Regions from separate parts of the Aeribacillus sp. FSL M8-0254 genome, predicted to be linked through region 1. Evidence: predicted binding sites of a transcription regulator. Region 1 holds the regulator's gene; each other region holds the start of a gene.

Region 1 (3,345 bases):
GCTGCGATAACAAGCAATACAAAATACGCATATTTTCTAACCTTTACCAAAAACGCCGGATTGATGATTCCGAGTCTTGTTAAAAACATAATGACAACGGGAAGCTGAAACAACAGTCCGAAAGGCAATGTTAACTGCAGCAGGAAACGAAAGTATTCATTTATTCCTATCATTTGTTGAATGTTTAAATCATTGGAAAGCCGCCCCATAAAATCGATGACAAAAGGAAACAAAATAAAATAAGAGAAGCTTATACCTAAAAGAAATAAAGCAACCGACAACGGTATATAGCTTAATGTGACCCGCCTTTCTTTTTCATACAGTCCTGGGCTGATAAACGCCCAAAGCTGGTACAATAAAACAGGGAAAGTTAGAATTAAAGCAATAATAAATGTAAACTGCATATAAACGATTAATGGATCTGCAGGACGAAAAGCATTTAAGGCGAATTGCTTTGCTTCATCAGTTTGCTGTAAAAAAACAATAATTGGCTTCGCTATAAAAAAGCCAGTAATCATAGCAACGAAAAAGAAAACGACTACAATAATCAGCCGTTTTCTTAGCTCCGCTATATGCTCCAACACGGACATTTTTTTTTCGCTCATCATTATTCATCCATTCTTCTTGCTATTCATTTTTCTTGTTTTCTTCATCATCGTCTGCTAAGCCCTTCGTGGCACTTTTAAACTCCTTTAATGATTCTCCTATAGCTTTTCCAAGCTCAGGAAGTTTTTTCGGCCCGAAAACAAGCAGAGCTGCAAATACAATCAACAGCAAGCTTCCAATTCCAATTGTTGGCATTTAATATCGCTCCTTCAATCTTCATTCGAATAATGTTTTAAAAAATATGCAAGAGCCTGAAGTTCAACAGATAGATCGATATGATGAATCCGAATTTTATCCGGAACATTTAAGCGAGCCGGCGTAAAATTTAAAATGCCTTTTATGCCTTTTTCCACTAACCGATCCGTTATTCCTTGAGCGGCGGTTGCCGGGACCGTTAATATCGCAACAGGCACATCATCAGGCAATTCACTTTCTAGCTGATCCAAATGATAAATTGGAACTCCACCAATTTCCATTCCTACTTTTCGTTTATTAATGTCAAATGCAATAACAATTTGTGTGTTGTTATTTTTTGTAAAATTGTAATTTAAAAAAGCTGTTCCCAAATTTCCGACGCCAATGAGGGCAACTTTGGTCAACTCATCTTGGTCAAGCGTCTTTCTAAAAAATGATAACAAATAATTGACATTATATCCATAACCTTTTTTGCCCAGCGCTCCGAAATATGAAAAGTCCCTTCTAATTGTCGCAGAATCTACTTTGACTGCTTCACTCAGTTCTTGAGAGGAAACACGTTGTTTTCCCGAGGCATGTAAATTTTGCAAAAACCGATAATATAGAGGTAATCTTTTTGCAGTTGCTTGCGGTATCTTAGATTGATCTTGATTCAATGCTCATCCCTCGCAATCCAAAACAACCTGACTAATTTTGTTTTTAACTATGTTTTCTAGCAAGCGGCTGCTCGCCTGTATGAAACAATATCAGACTGATAACGCTTCCATCCTGATTTTCTTCTCCGTCTACATTTCTTTTTATTTGTTTTTTCTCCAAACTCTCCTTATATAAAAACTATACACTATTTTTTTATTCGTGTCTTTTGAACGATTGTTACAATTTCTTGTCCTTTTGTTCATCAGGTCAGTTGCCTGCAGTCAAATATATAGGCTACACTTATTCTAGCAAAGATTGAGGTGAACTATGGATGATTTTATTGCAGTTAAACAAAATCACAAAATATTATGGTGCTGACCTTATTTTATCGAATATTAAGCTGGAAATCCAAACAGGAGATAAAATCGCCGTTGTAGGCCGCAATGGAGCCGGAAAATCAACATTATTGAAAATCATTGCCGGTGAAATGTCCTTTGATTCTGGTGAAATTGTGAAGCCAAAAGATTTAACAATCGGCTATCTGGCACAAAACACAGGATTAGAATCAACTAAGTCGATATGGGATGAAATGCTAACCGTTTTTGAAGAGTTGCGGAACATCGAAGCTGAGCTGCGAAATATTGAACAAAAAATGGCAGCTATCTCCTCAGCTGGAGATTCTCATGCTTTGCAAAGCTTAATGAAGGAATATGATTCACTCCAACATTTATATAAAGAAAATGGCGGATATCAATATGAGGCGGATATCCGTTCTGTGCTGCATGGATTAGGGTTTGCTGATTACGACTATTCAACTAAAATTTCGGTTTTGAGCGGAGGACAAAAAACCCGGTTAGCACTCGGAAAGCTCCTGTTGAAAAAACCGGATCTGCTCATACTCGACGAGCCGACAAACCATCTTGACATGGAAACATTAAACTGGCTCGAACAATATTTACAGCATTATAATGGAGCGGTTCTAATTGTTTCCCACGACCGGTACTTTTTAGATCACGTTGTCAACACTGTTTATGAAATATCACGAACAGTTTGTACGAAGTATGTTGGGAATTACAGCGCTTATTTAAAACAAAAAGCGGAAGCGTACGAAAGGGAATTAAAACAATTTGAAAAACAGCAAGAAGAAATCGCGCGGATGAAAGATTTTATTCAACGAAACTTAGCAAGAGCATCGACAACGAAACGTGCGCAAAGCAGAAGGAAAATGCTTGAGAAAATGGAAATACTGGACAGACCTGTTGGGGACGAGAAGTCAGCCAGCTTTTCCTTCGAAATCGAAAAGCAAAGCGGCAATGACGTGTTAAAAGCCATTGATTTGTCCCTTTCCTACGATCAAAAAACTCCGATCGTGAAAAATATTAACTTTTCGATCAACAGGAAGGACTCAATTGCCTTAATAGGGCCAAACGGAGTTGGAAAATCTACCTTATTAAAAACGATCATCAACCGCTTAAAGCCGCTGAGCGGAAAAATTCAGTTTGGATCTAATGTCCAAATCGGATATTATGACCAGGAACAAGCGGATTTGTCTTCATCTAAACGGGTTTTAGATGAATTGTGGGATGACTATCCCGAAAAGACAGAAAAAGAAATCCGAACGGTTTTAGGGAATTTCCTTTTTTCCGGAGATGAAGTGCTGAAAACCGTCTCGTCTTTAAGCGGAGGAGAAAAAGCTCGGCTCGCTTTAGCGAAATTAATGCTAAAAAAAGCTAACTTTCTCATCATGGATGAACCTACGAATCATCTGGATCTCGACAGCAAAGAAGTATTGGAAAACGCTCTGATAAATTTTCCTGGAACAATCTTGTTTGTTTCGCACGATCGTTATTTTATCAACAAAATCGCGACCAAAATTTTTGAATTATCCACGGAAGGCATTGCCGAATA
Region 2 (3,345 bases), 3.0 Mb from region 1:
TGACCCACCTATTTGAGACACAGAAAAAACACTTATGCTGCCTGTTTCCTGAACTCAATAGGAGACAGGTAGTTTAATTTGGCCTGAATTCGAATTTGATTATAATAATAGATGTCATTCTGAACCATTTGTTTTACAATAGAGTTAGTGAGATTTTGTTTTTCTTGTGAATAGAATGTTTCAGCCTTTAATGAAGAATGAAACGATTCTATTACGGCATGATCATGGCAGTTTCCTTTACGGGACATGCTCGTGGTAATGCCTTTTTCTTTGGCTAAATGTTGAAAAGCATAAGACGTATAGACCGCCCCTTGATCGCTATGGAATAACACTTGTTTTGGTTGTCGCTCGTTTACGGCCATTTCTAGTGTCTTTAACACTAGCTGAACATCCTGTCGGTCGCTGATTTGATAGGCAATAATCTCATGATTGTATAAATCCATAATGGTTGACAAGTAAAGCATCGAAGTACCAAACGGCAAATAAGTGATATCCGTTACCCACTTTTCATTTGGTTGAGAAGCCGTAAAATCACGGTTTAAACGATTCGGTACGATGATTTTACTTTCTCCATTGATCCAATTTTGACGTTTTTTCTTCACACGGCATTGAAGATTCCGTTTTTGCATGATTTTTTGTACGGTTTTGCGATTCAACTTGATTCCATATTTAAGCCGTAGGACTTCTCTTACCTTGCGATGACCATAACGATAATGATTCTTTACACAAATTTCTTGAATCAAGCGTTCTAACTCTGATTCCATCATGAACTCTTCCCATTTCTTTTCCCATCGATAATATGTCGATCTTGGAATTCCTAAACAAGAACAGATAAGGGTAACAGGATATCTGTCTTTTAACTCTCTTACAACTTGGACCACTACTTCTGGCACCATCTTCTCTCGAGTTCCTTGTACTTTTTTAGGATTTCCAATTGTGCTTCTAGCTGACGGTTTTGCATTTTGAGCTGCTCCATTTCATTTAATTCCTGTGCCCCTTTCCCCCATACATATTGCTTCCCTACAGGCTGAGAAAACCGATGAGTTTCACCATGTTTATACCATCTCATCCATGTCTTGATCTGCGTCTTATTTTTAATCCCTAACGTCTCCATAATTTCTCGGTTGGTATACCTTGCTCGTTTCATCTCGATAGCTTTCCACTTGATCTCCTCTGGATAATGAACTCTTGTCCCCATAAGACAAACACCTCCACAAATCGAAGTAAGTTACATTCGATTCAGGAGGTATTTTTTCCTTGTCCCATTTTACTGGGTCACTTCAGTATCGTGCCAGGTTTCTATATTCGCTACTCATGGTTCCATTGGCTTTTTGCTCTGCGCCTCTTTATCAATGTTGCGACTTGATGCTTGATACTCTGCTTTCCTTTTTATGATCTCGCATGTATACAAGGAATAACGAACTTGCAAACCATGTAATTAAACCAAAAATAAAACTTCCCCACCAATTGTGTGTAAATTGCAGGGAAAATAGCACAGCTAATACACAAATAAAACAACCGACCATTCCATAAACTGATCCTTGCGCTGTTTTTGCTGCTTCTTTAGATCCGTTCTTCGTGCCAACCATCATCACGGCAACGACCATAACGGCTGGGAATGCCGCGAAAATCCCCCCGATAACTTTCCATGGCAACAGTTTTGCCGCTTCATAACTTAGTACAACTGCAGAGCCACCAAATAAAAAACGGAAAAATAAATCACGTCCGTCCATAAAAATCACCTTAACTTAGAAATATCTTGAAATAAAAGCATAAGCAATGGAAACAAGAAACCATCCAGCTAGCGATTGTGCAAGCCCGCGTTTCCAACCTTGCTTAGTGCAAAGATAAACGACCGCTATTGCACACATAATATTCATGAACATCCCGACAACTGCCCCTTGGGATAGAACAATCGACTTTTCCACTAGCTCACCGCCTTTTACATCTAAGCGAAGTGTCAATAATGCCGCGAAAAATACAGCAGGAAAGGCCGCAAAAATTCCTCCGACTTTTGATCCTAATTTTCTTGAGATAATGGTAGAAGCGACGACCGCGCCTCCGCCTAATAAAAATCGAATAACAATTCCACTCATCGATAATATCTCCAAGATAGATTCATCCTTTCTTTGGCGACCAATCTAGCGGAATAAATATTATTTTTGTATATTTATTTGTGAATATTTTCACGTATATATTGTAAACGATGATAGTACAAACATTTGTGAACTTTTATTTAATTTTTTGATTGTAACGCTTACACTTCCAAAGTTGTGGCAAATATTTGAATAAAACTTAATGGTTTCAAAGTCTTTCTTACTTTCAACCACGACACTTGTTGTTTTCATCCTTGTAGTAATATAATTTACAGTAAATCCATTTAGCCATCTTATGAACAACGTAATGCAAGCATTCAAAAGTATGGCAACTGATGATGACAACATTTTTGTTTTCTCTTCTAAATTATAACTGTCAAGAAAGAAAAACGGCGCTGATCCGAATAGCATGGGTTGTTCGGATCAGCGCCGATACGAATCGTAATCCAATTGTGCCCCGCCTCACCATGGGATAGTCAAGTTAAGCGGTGGCTCGCCGAGTGCGTCAGCCAACTTCTGTTTGATGTCGGCTAATGCCTCCGGTGACACGGCTTCAGCGCGCAGAACAAGGATTAGCTGCGTGTTCGACGGACGTACCAGCCCCCAGCCGTCTTTGAACTGAATGCGGGCACCGTCCACGTCCACGACCTCGTGACTGCTCGCAAACCGCTGTTTGACCGCAGCGATGGCTTCCGCCTTCTGCTCCTCCGGGCAAGGCACGCGCTTCTCCGGAGTGGCGTGATACCGCGGGACATCTGCAAATAGCTGCGACAGCTTGCGGTCATCGTTGGAGAGTATGCACAATAGCCGTCCCGCCTCAAAACAGAATTTGTTAAGGGTAGATATTTCGAAACTTTAGACCAATTGAAACTGGAATTAGATGATTATGTTCATTGGTTTAATCATGTTAGAATACATGGAACACCAGAAGGTTCCCTTTACCCGGAAGATATGGATTTCTCCATAACGGACTCTGCTGACCTTGAAAGACTTAATAAAGAAAACTGGAAGATCATTAAAGGGGACTATCCCTTCAAGCAGATTTCTACAATGCCCTGAAAAAGTTCATCGGTGGAGATATTTCAAAGGAAGATTACCACGACTTTGTTTCTATGGTACAAGATAAGTTACAACATCTAGAGATGGAAAAGTCAACGATAAAAAAGCAATGGTTGACAGTCAGTCACCTCTGACTTATCAACCATCAGAAAGCAAGTAGATGAATTTCTATCCTTCAAAACCCTTACTA
Region 3 (3,345 bases), 1.6 Mb from region 1:
AATGCGCAAATTCAATAAAGGGCGGTTCATTGATCTCGCAACATCTTCCTCTCCTTATACATTCATTCTTCATATGTTACAGACAAGATAAACAATAGAATGAGATCTCTGTCACATCAATTCGAATGATCATAAAAGGTTAAATTAATTGTAAAAAAAATTTTCTGAAAAAGAAACCTATTTGGAATACATTTTGCCAATTTATCATTTTTTTTATGGCTAACATGATGGGGCTCTATATAATGAATTGAGAAAGCAAAATAGATACACAAAAAATATTTTACGATTTCGGCAAACGGAGGCTTTCATAATAGAATCAGCAGTTTTCATTATGGACAATGTACCAATGCTTGGCGACTTGATGGAAAGAATGGTTATTATATTAGAAAACCGTTCATCCATCAACAGGATCTTCTTAGCTTTTTCCATTTCGGGTCACCTGTCGAGAATCCGTCCAGACTCGAAAAAACTCAAAGTTGATTGAAAAAAAGATACTATCGAAAAACAACTGATAGAAAAATCATTAAAGAAAACCGCCGGCAACAAATCCGAAGTTTCCTGAGAATTAGAGATTTCACAAGTTACACTTTACAATAAGATGAAAAAATACCAGCTACCTAAATAGATGAACAACTTCTCAATCGTTTTCGAGAATGGCATTAACTTGGTTTACGCCCCGCTTTTTTCTTCTAGCACACTTTTCAGGCAACCATCTTTTTGATGTCAATGACATACTTTCAATGTTAGAATGATCTTTTTGCAATAGCGCTTTGTCCGGGTTAGACGTATTTTTCGCACAATGGCCGCTGACCATATTAACAAAGAAATAAATTTCCCTACATGCCATCAGCTGTTTCCGCTTTAAAAACACACACTCTCCTTTCTATTTCAAGCAAAACAATATCCTTAGCGAAATGGTACCGATCTTTCATTGAAAACTGAAACATTTTCTAATGATGTTGCAACATCTTCCCTTCCCTCAATTGGAAGGATATATGCCAATACGGCATCACGAATCAATTATTCATAAACTTTTCAAAAGTGATGCCGATGAAGTGAAGCAAATCACAAATTGCGGGAATTGTTTTTACTATGATGAACATTGATAAAAAAGATGGAAAGGAGAATATGGATGGGAAAAACTGTTGAATTAGATGTTCGCGAAGATTTAAAGAAGAAATTAGAGCCGTTTCAAAAAATCATGGCGGCCATTCAGCCTCTTGCACAAGGAGATGTATTTATTTTACACGCTCCGTTTAAACCTGTTCCGCTTTTTCCTATCATGAAGAAAAAAGGGTTTTCTTATCAAGCGGAAAAAATAGAGGATAAACATTGGAAAATTACCTTTGTTAAAACGGAGGAATGAAAAAATGATACTGGATAATCGCGGCTTAGAGCCCCCACAACCGATGATGCGGACTTTAACGGCATTAGCAAAATTAAAAAAAGGAGAAGCGTTGAAAATTATTAATGACCGCCGCCCGATGTTTTTATTTGAACAGCTTGACGATCTCGGTTATACCTATCAAACGCAAAAGCGCAGTGATGGAAGCTATGAAATAACGATTGAAAAGAAGGATGACGATGATGACGGCTAATCATACTTATGAAACGAATATTCGAATCCCTTTTTCGTTTATTATTTTTGGCTTGCTGGCGTTTTTCCTTTCTCAAATTCTTTTATTTCTGTCAACTCGTCAGCTTTCAACCGGAGAAATGCGCCTTCCTGTCGTATTGTCAGCTGTCCATTTATTAGTGATTGGCTTTGCTTTAATGACAGCCATGGGGGCCATGTATCAGCTTGTTCCAGTCGTGTTTTTAACCCCGATATGGAATGAATCATTTGCTTTTATCCAAATGGTCGTCACGTCATTAGGAATACTATCTTTTAGCATCAGCCTGGCCTTTAATATTCAAATGGCTATATTTTCAGGCTTGCTTCTTACTTGCGGGATTGTAATGTTTTTATGGCAGATGTTCATGACATTAAAAAAACAGAAGAAAAGAACGGTCATCACTTTATTTGTTGGTACTGCCCTCATTTGTTTGCTCTTAACGATCGCGCTCGGATTGACGCTTGCCTATCATTTTTGGAGCGTGAGACAATTAATCGATCATGATTTGATTTTCAAAGCACATATATTGCTGGGATTTTCCGGCTGGTTTACACTTCTTATCTTCGGATTTTCTTACAAAATGGTTCCGATGTTTTCATTGGCGCATCATTTTTCAATGAACACGGCCCGATATGTCTACATTTTTTATATAAGCGGTCTTGTGTTAACTTTCATCAGTTTTATAACGGCAAATGACCGGTTGTTATCAGCAGGGCTTCAATTGATGGCTGTCGGATATGGGTTGTTTGCATACCATATGTTTGCCATTTTAAAGAAAAGGATGAAGAAAAAACTGGATAAACCTTTTCTGTTTGCTCTTTTGGCCATTGTTTTTGGAGTCATCCTGCATATAGCGGCGGCCGGTTTTTCTTTTGAAAGTGAAATCCATTCCCGCATCTTTTCCATCATCATCTACTGTTATCTGTTCGGCTGGATTGTATTAAGCATCATTGGCTACTTATATAAAATTGTTCCTTTTCTATGGTGGACACACCGGTATAGCAAAAAAATCGGCAAAGAAGCGGTGCCGACTTTGAAACAAATGATAAATGAAAAATGGATTGTGATGGAATGCTGTTTATTTGTTGCGAGTCTTATCGGCATGATCGCTGCTCTTGCCTCCTCAAGTACTGGTCTATTTTATCTTGCTCAAGGAGGAATGGTGCTGTTTTCTGGATTATTTGCCTGTACGATTGGCTCTGTATTGCTGAAATAAAAAAATGAGGGAACGATTTACTGAAATATAAAGGGTGATGTTACAATGGAAATAAAAGCAAAGATCTTGGAAAAACTGCAAAACGTTTTAGATCCTGAATTGGGAATTAATGTTGTTGATTTAGGACTGATCTATAAGATTGAAGTAAAAGACGGAACTGCATTCATTTTAATGACATTGACTACACCCGGCTGTCCGTTGCACGACTCAATAGCAGGCGGTGTGAAACGCGCATTGCGTGATATTGAAGGCATTCAAGACGTAAATGTCCAAATCACTTGGAATCCGCCTTGGTCCCCTGATAGAATGAGCGAAAAAGCATTAAGGCAGCTAGGGTTCCTTTCCTAAACGTTTTTCAAAGACTGTTCCTTTCCTGAAAGGGACAGCTTTTTTATGAAAGAAGTCCCAATTATTTTGGTGTTTTTGGCTCTTCTTCCAGCTCCCTTTTCAATAGCATATTCGGCAAGAGCGAATAAATCCGGCCGCATTAATGGATCACCGCCGGTAAATACT
Region 4 (3,345 bases), 3.3 Mb from region 1:
GTATATAGTTTTGTAATCGGGAATAAAGATTGAATATGGCTATAAGACCGTTTTAAAACATCCAAGTGGAAAACAGGCGATTGACTTTGGCATACCATGAGGCCATCGTCTTTTAACGCTTTATATAGGTTGGTATAAAAATCTTTTGAAAACAGCTGTTCTGCCGGTCCAATCGGGTCAGAAGAATCAACAATGATCACATCGTATTCATTTTGTTTGTTTTCTACATATTTCACGCCGTCAATAAATAAGAAATTTACGCGCGGGTCGCTTAAGTTTCCTGACACTTCAGGCAGATGCTCCTTGCATGCGGAAACGACAAGCTCGTCAATTTCCACCATATCGATTTCCTTCACTGAATCATATTTGCATACTTCTCTGGCAACACCGCAGTCTCCGCCGCCGATGATCAGCACTTTTTCCGGATTTGGGTGGAGATTGAGCGGGATATGGGAAATCATTTCATTATATATATGCCCATCAATAGAAGTGGTTTGCACAACTCCATCTAGCACTAGCATGCGGCCAAAATCATATGAATCCAATACCATAACATGTTGAAAAGGGGATTGCTTTGAAAAAAGCACTTCTTTGATTCTATAGCTGATTTTTAAATTTTCTCTTTCATCTTCTGTTAACCATAAATCGCCGTTTATTGTTTGCAAATATTGATTGTCCATCTGCAGGCCCTCCTTGTGCTCAAAAATTCCTTACTTATTGTAACAAGTTTGTTATGAAAAGTGAATGAAGCAGACAAGTTTGTCAATAAGGAAAAAATCAAATATGATAAAAAAAGCAAGATCATTATCTTTCAATAAGGAGCGATAGGAGTTGAATATACCGGTCTCAAGCATAATAGGAAAAATGGAGGAGGAACTGAAAAAGGCAAAGGCAGCAGGAACACCTCATGATCTAAAAGCCCGGCTTCTTGTCATCCGTTCTTTATGTGATGTTATTTTGGATCAACAAGAGGAAAATTATGATTTTTCAGCTATTCAAGAGCCAAAAAGCGAAAGTGAAATAACTCCATTAGAGCTGGAAAAAATGATCGGAAATGCAAACAGCAAAACGCTGACAATGAAAGAACGTTTGTTGGTCGAAGACGATGCAAATGGAGAATCTATTTTTGATTTCTAACAAAATCTTGTCATCTGTAAAATCTTCATTTAAAAAAAACGGACGATAAGGTAAGATGAAGGGAAAAAGGGGTGAAGATGATGAAAATATTTTTCATTCTTGGAGCCGTCGGTGCTTTTTTGTCTGTAGCTTTAGGAGCATTCGGCGCCCATGGTTTGGAAGGGAAAATTCCGCAAAAATATTTGGAGACATGGCAAACAGGTGTACAATATCAAATGTTCCATTCGATAGGCCTTTTTGTCACGGCTCTGTTTTTGCAGCAGCATCCGCAGGCAGGCTATGCAAATTGGGCCGGGTGGCTGATGCTCATCGGTATTCTCCTGTTTTCCGGAAGCCTGTATATATTAAGTGTGACGCAGATCAAAGTGTTAGGTGCAATTACGCCGCTTGGAGGCATTTCATTTTTAATTGCATGGGTTCTTCTTGCTGTTGCTGCAGTTAAATATATGTAAATATAAACGTCTGTCTACTATATCGGGACAGGCGTTTTTTTTTTGTGCAAAGAAATGAAAGGGCGACCTTCTTAACCGATTCAAAGGTCATAGCCAGAGCTTCATCCAAAAATGTGTCCCGTTCATTTTGGCTCCTAGCTTCCTAATGATAGAAGATTCAGTGTGAATGCAATGTTTTTTGTTCAACATACTGTCAAAAAGTACTATGGAAAATGTGATTTTTTTCACAGATTGACTAACGTAAGCTAAACTACAATTTTTTTAAAAGAAGAAAAGGTGGTGTTATGGGTGGCAAAAGAATTCATCTCCGATAAAAAAGAGCAGGAAATTGCTCAAAAGAAAGAATATTCGTTATTTGGCACTTTTTTATCTGTTCTTATGCTGGCTCTTTTTTTAATACTTTCTTGGTTTGGAGTTTACTACTTATTTATTCAACGATTATAAAGGAGGGGGATCATCTTGCATTTGCACAGACTTGAAAAGGTTTGGCTATTAATAGGTATAGGTACGCTTGTGATGTTTTTAACAATCGTGGGCATCAGTGCATTTGCACAAGGTCATCATCCGCCGAGTGATCTGACCACATTGGATCCGCAAAAAGTAGACACGACAGAGCCGTTTAATCAACCAGGCTTAAAGAAAATTGGAGACAACGAATACGAACTTGTTATAGTTTCTCAAGCTTTTGCCTTTATGCCGAATGACATAAAAATACCGGAGGGAGCAAAAGTTCATATTATCGTGACAAGCAAAGATGTTGTTCATGGCCTTGAAATCGTTGGCACAAATGTCAACATGATGGTGACCCCGGGACATGTGAATTCGCTTACACATACATTCCATAAACCCGGCAGCTATTTAATAATTTGCAACGAATATTGCGGTACTGGGCACCAAATGATGAGCACGAAAATTGAGGTGACAAAAGCATGAAAAATACAGCGCTTCACCCAAACGATGGAAAGCTGGCGCTCGCCCATATTGCAGTTGGTTATATTGCATTGTTTTTAGGAGCGATTGCCGGGTTATTGCAGGCTTTTGTTAGAAGCGGAACGCTTGAGCTTCCGGCAGGGATCGGGTATTATCAGCTTTTGACTGCTCATGGCGTTTTGTTGGCACTTGTTTTTACAACATTTTTTATCATTGGTTTTTTATATGCTTCCATGAGTCGGACGACAGGTGATTTAACTCCGTTTGCCAAAAAGGCGGGTTGGATCGGCTTTTGGCTTATGACGATTGGAACAGCGATTACAACGGTTATGATCTTATTAAATAAAGCGACCGTTCTATACACTTTTTATGCACCACTTAAAGCATCGCCATGGTTTTATATCGGTCTGACGCTTGTTGTAGTCGGCAGCTGGGTAAGCGGAGCTGGCATGTTTAGCCAATACGCTGTCTGGAAAAAGAAAAATGAAGGAAAGCCGTCTCCTCTATTAAGCTTTATGGCAGTTGCCACAATGATTTTATGGATCATAGCAACATTGGGCGTAGCAGTAACGGTATTATTCCAGTTTATTCCTTGGTCCTTCGGGTTAGTCGATAAAATCAATGTGCTGTTAAGCAGAACACTTTTTTGGTATTTCGGCCATCCATTAGTGTATTTCTGGTTATTGCCTGCCTATATGTGCTGGTACGTCATCATTCCAAAAATAATAGGCGGGAAAATTTTCAGCGATTCGCTTGCAAGACTGGCGTTTGTACTGTTTGTTCTTTTTTCCATCCCAGTCGGCTTCCATCATCAAATACTAGAGTC

Evidence for each region. The regulator Rex, encoded in region 1, represses fermentation and respiration genes when NADH is low (regulators of the CRP and FNR family bind a similar motif). The targets are predictions, from matches to a motif close to TTGTGAAATATTTCACAA.
Region 2: the regulator Rex is predicted to act here: its motif matches at 2,175-2,192, upstream of NSQ44_RS16395 (DUF3147 family protein).
Region 3: the regulator Rex is predicted to act here: its motif matches at 1,054-1,071, upstream of NSQ44_RS09540 (DUF2249 domain-containing protein).
Region 4: the regulator Rex is predicted to act here: its motif matches at 1,802-1,819, upstream of NSQ44_RS17575 (cytochrome c oxidase subunit 2A).

What each region holds. Positions count from the first base shown of each region.
Region 1 covers NZ_JBBOZY010000001.1:356,361-359,705, reverse strand. Annotated here, with positions in the region: gene tatC (twin-arginine translocase subunit TatC) at 1-605, opposite strand, end outside; gene NSQ44_RS01840 (twin-arginine translocase TatA/TatE family subunit) at 628-801, opposite strand; gene NSQ44_RS01835 (redox-sensing transcriptional repressor Rex) at 816-1,457, opposite strand; gene NSQ44_RS01830 (ABC-F family ATP-binding cassette domain-containing protein) at 1,769-3,345, shown strand, end outside.
Region 2 covers NZ_JBBOZY010000001.1:3,385,073-3,388,417, forward strand. Annotated here, with positions in the region: one part of gene NSQ44_RS16385 (IS3 family transposase) at 33-922, opposite strand; one part of gene NSQ44_RS16385 (IS3 family transposase) at 922-1,198, opposite strand; gene NSQ44_RS16390 (DUF3147 family protein) at 1,350-1,733, opposite strand; gene NSQ44_RS16395 (DUF3147 family protein) at 1,749-2,096, opposite strand; partial or broken gene NSQ44_RS16400 (phosphomannomutase/phosphoglucomutase) at 2,559-2,918, opposite strand; partial or broken gene NSQ44_RS16405 (IS3 family transposase) at 2,913-3,155, shown strand.
Region 3 covers NZ_JBBOZY010000001.1:1,982,853-1,986,197, forward strand. Annotated here, with positions in the region: partial or broken gene moaA (GTP 3',8-cyclase MoaA) at 1-30, opposite strand, end outside; gene NSQ44_RS19050 (hypothetical protein) at 497-562, shown strand; gene NSQ44_RS09535 (hypothetical protein) at 638-847, opposite strand; gene NSQ44_RS09540 (DUF2249 domain-containing protein) at 1,133-1,366, shown strand; gene NSQ44_RS09545 (DUF2249 domain-containing protein) at 1,371-1,598, shown strand; gene NSQ44_RS09550 (hypothetical protein) at 1,585-2,832, shown strand; gene NSQ44_RS09555 (metal-sulfur cluster assembly factor) at 2,878-3,180, shown strand; partial or broken gene NSQ44_RS09560 (radical SAM protein) at 3,273-3,345, opposite strand, start outside.
Region 4 covers NZ_JBBOZY010000001.1:3,634,743-3,638,087, reverse strand. Annotated here, with positions in the region: gene speE (polyamine aminopropyltransferase) at 1-680, opposite strand, end outside; gene NSQ44_RS17585 (YwdI family protein) at 832-1,137, shown strand; gene NSQ44_RS17580 (DUF423 domain-containing protein) at 1,218-1,589, shown strand; gene NSQ44_RS17575 (cytochrome c oxidase subunit 2A) at 1,878-2,033, shown strand; gene NSQ44_RS17570 (cytochrome c oxidase subunit II) at 2,049-2,522, shown strand; gene NSQ44_RS17565 (b(o/a)3-type cytochrome-c oxidase subunit 1) at 2,519-3,345, shown strand, end outside.